DNA from 2 places in the Pedobacter terrestris genome. Region 2 is predicted to be linked to the other one. Evidence: riboswitches for the same ligand, from Rfam matches in the RefSeq annotation. Region 2 holds a riboswitch; the other holds the start of a gene.
What was found. A riboswitch is a leader RNA that binds a small molecule or an ion and turns the genes downstream of it on or off. The one in region 2 is predicted to bind cobalamin.

Region 1 (3,425 bases), 2.5 Mb from region 2:
CTTGTCCATTTTAGCGTCATTGGTTTTGGTCTGGAAACATCGCCGAAAATAATTGGCGGTTTAACACACCTTGAACCATAACTTTGTACCCATCCGTTTTTAGAAAAGGCAAAACCTTCCAATTGCTCGCCAAAGTATTCAACCATGTCATTCCGTTCAAATTCGCCATGTACCAAAACATCTAAACCAATTTCTTCCTGCCATTTAACAGCCTTTGCTGTTTCTTCTGCAATTAAGCTATTGTATTCTTCAAGGGTGTAGGTTCCATTTTTAAATTTAGCACGCCAGCTTCTAACTTCTGTCGTTTGCGGAAAAGATCCAATTGTCGTAGTTGCATAATTGGGTAATGACAGGTTTTGCTGTGTAATTTTACGCGATGGAAAGGCGCTAAATCTTTGTGCATCTTTATCTGTTAATGCTGCTGTACGTGCCTTTACCGTTGGATTATGGATGACTTTAGCATCTCTTCTATTTGCAATTGCAAGCTTGTTCTCTTCAAATTGCTGCGTGGTAGATGCAGGGCTTTCTTTGCTGATTAATTTTCTTAAGATTACAGTTTCTTCAATTTTTTGCTTGGCAAAAGCCAACCACTGCTTTATCTCTGCATTAAGATTCTGTTCGTTTGTTTCATTTTCGAGGTCTACTGGCGAGTGGATTAATGAACAGGAAGGCGAAATCCAGACGCGTTCTGTGCCGAGTTGTTTTGTTGCTGTTTCGATCACGGCTAACGATTTTTCGAAATCATTTTTCCAAATGTTGCGGCCGTCCACAAGTCCGAGAGAAAGTGTCTGTTCAGGTTGCAAAGATTGGATTACTGTAGTTAACTGATCTGCTCCGCGAACCAAATCTACATGTAAAACATCTATCGGTAAAGCTGTTGCCAAACCTGTATTTTCGCCCAGGTTTTCGAAATATGTAGCCAAAACGATTTTTAGTTTCGGAAAAGCTTTTCTGATTTCTGCATATACATATTGAAGTGCGGCTTTCGCTTTCTCCGATAAATCTAGCGTTAGGAAAGGCTCATCAAACTGAATATATTGCACATCAAGTGCTTTAAGGCGGGTAAGAATTTCGAGATATACCGGAAGGAGATTTTGAATTAAATCAATCCGTTCAAAGCCAGCTTCTTTTTCTTTGCCAAGCAAAAGGTAAGAAACAGGGCCGATTAACACTGGTTTAGTGATAATGCCCAATTGTTTGGCTTCATAAAACTCGTCGATAATTTTTGTCGAAAATAGTTTAAAAGGCTGGTCTTTGTAAAATTCCGGAACAATGTAGTGGTAATTGGTATCAAACCATTTGGTCATTTCCATTGCAACTACATCCAAACCATCTTTTTGATAGCCGCGCGCCATAGCAAAGTACAGATCAAGCTCTGCATTTCCCTTTTTCAGAATTACTTCGTTATACCTTTTCGGGATGGCGCCAAACATCAAAGAATGATCAAGTACGTGATCATAAAAGGAGAAATCGTTAGACGGAATAACATCAATTCCGGCATCTTTCTGTAATTGCCAATTTTCGTGGCGAATGTTTTTTCCTACCTGAAGTACGTTTTTCAATCCGGTTTTTTCTGCCCAATAATTTTCGCAGATTTTCTTCAGTTCGCGGTGACTACCAATGCGCGGGTAGCCTAAGTTTTGCGTTTGCATTGCTTTTAAAGATTAAGTAAATAAATCGTTAAAAGTTCTTTTCTATATTGCCTGGGCAGAAAAAATTGGAAAGCAGAAGGCAACAGCACACCAAAAAATGGGCGCAGAAATTGAATAAATTTAATTTATCCTGTACCTATCAGACCTGACCAATTGCTTCATACCGCGAAAGCATCGTCAATTCAATAATGGCAGGTCTCCTGACTTATCTCCAATCTTATCGCCTTCCCATTCCGATGTTTTGAAACAGTGGCATTTTGATAAGATCGTTGTCCTGATGGACAAGATTTACAGTTGCGCGACAGCTCGTGATTTTCACACGATTCCCTTTTAATCCCGATCCGCATCGGGAACCTATACTGGTTGATGAAAAATAAAGTTAAGAACTTACATCAAAGGCAAATGTAGACATTCGGGCGCAGGATTTCAGGAAATATCGTTTTTAATGCATCTTACTGTTCCAAAAATTTAAAGTAACAAATTTAGCGCAAGCCGTTTATAAAAATTTTTCTACAGTATATTTGAGTATCAACAAACCCAAACTATGATCAAAAACTACTTTAAAAAGCTCTTACTGGTCTTTTTAGTGGCAGCAAGCGCACAAACTTTTGCGCAGGAAGTGCCCGATCCAAAATCCCATTTTGGTTTTAATATTGGAGACGATTACCAGCTGGCTACGTATACACAAACCGAAGCTTATTTTAAAAAATTGGCGCAAACGTCTAAACGTGTCAAATTAGTCGATATCGGTAAAACTGAAGAAGGCAGAACCCAATATATGTTGGTTGTTTCTTCCCCAAAAAATATCGAAAATCTCGAGCGCTATAAGCAAATTTCGCAAAAATTGGCCCAAGCCCAACTTAGCGACGAAGACGCAAAAAAGTTGGCGCAAGAAGGTAAAGCGGTGGTTTGGATTGACGGCGGTTTACATGCAACGGAAACAGTTGGCGCACATCAATTGATCGAAACGGCGTATCAATTTGCATCTAAAACCGATCCCGAAACCATGCGGATTTTGGATAACGTAATCATCTTATTTACACATGCAAATCCTGATGGACAAGAGCTGGTGAGCAATTGGTATATGAGAGAGAAAGACCCTAAAAAAAGAAGCTTGTCTGGTTTGCCTCGCCTATATGAGAAATATGCCGGACACGACAACAACCGGGACTTTTTTATGCTTAACCTCAAAGAAACGCAAAATATCGGGCGACAGTTGTTTGTAGAGTGGATTCCGCAGATTATGTATAATCACCATCAAACGGGGCCCGCGGGAACTGTCGTTGCAGGTCCTCCGTACAGAGATCCTTTCAACTATGTTTTTGATCCGACTATTTTAACCAGTCTTGACGCCGTTGGTGCCGCTATGCACAATAGAATGAATGTAGAACACAAGCCGGGTTATACGCAACGCGGCGGTTCTGTTTATTCTACCTGGTACAATGGCGGTTTGCGTACAACCACCTATTTTCACAATATGGTGGGTTTACTTACAGAAATTATCGGCAGTCCGACACCATCAGAAATTCCTTTGGTACCTTCTCGTTTGCTGCCAAGTGGCGATACACCAAACCCTGTTACGCCCCGCAAATGGTATTTTAAAAACTCTATAGATTATTCTGTTTCGCTTAATTATGCTGTATTGGGTTATGCACAACGTTATCGAGACGAGCTGCTGTACAACATTTATCAGATGGGCAAAAATTCTATAGAAAGAGGGCAAAAGGACAATTGGTCTTTCTCTCCTAAAAAAATAGATGCAATAACGGCTGC
Region 2 (3,425 bases):
GTTTGAAATGGTTGAAGCGAAAACATCGCAGCAGGCGTATACTCAGTTCTGTTGCCTGCAGAATTGTACATTTTAACCGTCTCGGCAATTCGGGTTGCCAAAATATTAGTCTGTAATTCCAGCCTTTTAATGTGGTATTTTCCGGCTGCGGCAATTAGCAAAGTATTGCGCGTGGGATAAGCGAAGTATTTGAGATTTGCATTTAAAGTCTGCCGGCTAAAATCTCCCGACAAAGAAAAATCCAGCGAATTGCTAAGATGGTAAACATTCGCCGCAGATAAATACCATTCCTGTTGTTTGTAGATATTATTCAAAACACCTTCATCAGAAACCATAGTTGGATCGGTGTAACGCGTATAGTCATTGGCGTATTTTGCATGTATTAAAATATTATATTGTTGCGCGGGATTGTTTTGATAGGTAGCTTGCAGAAAAGTATTGTCATCCCACTGCCGTTGATTGAAATCATACTTATTGGAAACAATTGCTCCGGGCACACCGCGCTCAGATTGATATTTATAGAATTTTACATCCCATTTACTGCTATCGGAAGTTTTTCCGTAAAAGCCCGCTTCTACCCGGTAAGCGATAATATCTGCATTGCTGCGCACCACAGTCGTATCATATGTTCCGTTTGTTCTCCTGAATTTATATTTGCCGTTGGCATTCAGAAACTCAACATTTAGAGAAGCTGCAAGATTTGGTTGAATCTGGTACGCATACAGTAATGCGGGATTAATTAACCCGAAAGCACCGGTTTTTATGCTTGCATTTAATATGTGTTTTGAAGCATTAAAAGTTGGAATTTTAGTTTTGATAAATAAAGAACTTGCAGAAGCAAAAGCCTTTGCAGGCTGTAGCAATTCGCCACGCTGACCACTGTACAAAGCAATTTCACCAACATTTGTTAGGGAATATTTGCCTAAATCAATTTGTCCGTTTTGTGCGTTTCCCAATTGCACACCATCATAAAAAACAGCGGTATGGTTACTGCCCATACTTCTCACATTGATGGTTTTTAAACCGCCAATGCCGCCGTAATCTTTTAATTGAACACCAGAAAAATACCGAACAGCATCTGCTACAGACAAAGTATTTAGGCGTTTAAGTTCATCGCCAGCCAATACCTGAACCGGAGTTGGAGAAAGATGCGCTTTACGTTTGCGGATTTCATTGATCTGAATTTCTTTTAAACTTGTAGAACGAGAGGTATCTGCCTGCGCATATAAAAGACAAGGCGCTGAAATGCCTCCCCAAAGAATGGAAAAAAGCAAAATAAGTAAACGCACGTTGCCATTGAGGGCAAAATGTCCTGTAATCATTTTTTTCTGGTGAGTTAATGACCCACAGCAGACAGATTATGAAAGAAATGAAAATACGAAATATAAAAAAGTACCTCACCCCTAGCTTCAATCCCCGAAAGCTATGAAATATGTGCTGGAGGCAGGTCTTCTGACTTACTCCCGGATTTCGCTACCTTCCCATTCTGATTAAAGAACAGTGGTTTTTTTGATTGGAAATCCGTTAAGGAGCTTACAGCTGCGGGACAGTTACAGATTTACACTGTATTCCCTTTTAATTCCGGATGTAAGCCGGAAACCAAAAGCGCTGCAAAAGTAGAAAAAATATATAGATCTCGTTATTAAAACATTTTATTGGTGAATTTTGACTCTGGATTTGTAATTGTAACTAAAACTTAGCCCGTCATCTCCATTAACACCCAACCCGTCATTTCGAACGCAGGGAGAGATTTAAAACAACTAATCATACAAAATAGATTTCTCTGCGTGAAAATTGCGTTCGAAATGACTATGCTTAGATAATTAAAACAATTTTCTGTTTTTATTATTTTTGTTGATATGAAAAACATCCTCAACATTGCTGCATCTGCTATGTTACTTGCTGCATGCACGCCCAATCCGAAAGAAAGCGCAGGTTCCAAAACAGATTCTGTTCATGTAAGCAGCACAACAGCAGACACCATTGCTAAGAATGCACTTACGGTTAAAATAGATATCGAGCCCAAAATTTCACTTGGTGACTCAATCATGATGAAGTTTACAGTAAATAATCCTTCGGAAACCGACAAAAAATTCTGTAAATGGCATACACCTTTTGAACCGCCCCTAAGCAAATATCTTGATATTGTAAATGACAAGGGAGAGGAAGTACAATATCTTGGTGCAATGGCAAAAAGAATTTCGCCGCCCCCAGCCAGTAGTTATATTAATATTAAAGCTGGAGAAGATTTAAGTGCAACAATTAACCTTGGCCATATCTATAAACTTGACAAGGCTGGAAAATATACGGTCAAATATAATTCGGAAGCAGTAAGCGGACTTCTGCCATTGGATTCCACAGTATTTGAAATTAAGTAATCCAAATTTAATGTTCTGATAAAGGGTTGTCAAATGTTGGCAGCCCTTTCGTTTTTCAATCTTAATCGTCAATTAATTTTTTTTGGCAATCTTTGCACAGAATTTTAACGGGCAAATGAAAAAGAGATTAAAGAGAAGCTTTAGAGTATCCAGATATATTTTTTACAAAGAAACACTTGTTGATAAAAATGAACATTTTTGGTCGTTTATTGGCGCATGTGTAGGCATTGGACTAATTGCCGGGATTCAAAGTCTGCATTATAGCCGGATGGAAAACATTTTTTTGATTGGTTCTTTTGGCGCATCTAGTGTGTTGATTTACGGTTCTATCCAAAGTCCGTTAGCACAACCTAGAAATCTAATTGGCGGACATGTAATATCTGCCATTGTTGGCGTTACGGTATTTAAAATTTTTCCGGATATTATCTGGATCACAGCTCCGCTGGCAGTATCTTTTTCTATCGTAGCCATGCAGTTGACCAAAACCATTCATCCTCCGGGTGGAGCAACAGCTTTGATTGCCGTATCCGGCGGGCCAAAAATTGCCGCACTTGGGTATGGGTATGTCTGGTCGCCAGTCTTGAGCGGCTGTTTAATTTTACTTATCGTTGCACTTATTTTTAACAATGTCACTTCTAAAAGAGCCTACCCAACCAACCATAAATTTACGCGTTTCATTCGCAAGGTTCTAATTCGTAATAAAAGAGCCTAACTGATCTTTAAAATTTGTTTAGCCAATGTAATGGCTTTTTCATCTCCGGTATGTTTATTTGGTTCATCAGACAATTTAATCACCTCAATCCATTCTTCATCTTTAGGCGAAGTTTGCGTCATTTTGATTACAATATTCATGGCCTCGGAGCCTACATCATTGGTGAGGTTTGTGCCAATACCAAAAGACATTCCAATTCTGCCTTTGCAATGATTTACAATATGCTCTACCTTTTCGTAATTTAAGGCATCAGAAAAAATAATGGTTTTACTCATCGGGTTTATACCCAATTTTTCATAATGCCCAATCACCTTATCGGCAAACTTCAGCGCATC

Region 1: it holds a riboswitch for cobalamin, as region 2 does, so the genes downstream of both, metE (5-methyltetrahydropteroyltriglutamate--homocysteine S-methyltransferase) here and ACJVDH_RS09180 (TonB-dependent receptor plug domain-containing protein) in region 2, are expected to answer to the same signal.

The regions. Positions count from the first base shown of each region.
Region 1 covers NZ_CP180264.1:4,715,027-4,718,451, reverse strand. Annotated here, with positions in the region: gene metE (5-methyltetrahydropteroyltriglutamate--homocysteine S-methyltransferase) at 1-1,652, opposite strand, end outside; cobalamin riboswitch at 1,826-2,025, opposite strand; gene ACJVDH_RS20235 (M14 family metallopeptidase) at 2,197-3,425, shown strand, end outside.
Region 2 covers NZ_CP180264.1:2,117,914-2,121,338, reverse strand. Annotated here, with positions in the region: gene ACJVDH_RS09180 (TonB-dependent receptor plug domain-containing protein) at 1-1,322, opposite strand, end outside; cobalamin riboswitch at 1,426-1,619, opposite strand; gene ACJVDH_RS09175 (protease) at 1,860-2,378, shown strand; gene ACJVDH_RS09170 (HPP family protein) at 2,494-3,090, shown strand; gene pncB (nicotinate phosphoribosyltransferase) at 3,087-3,425, opposite strand, start outside.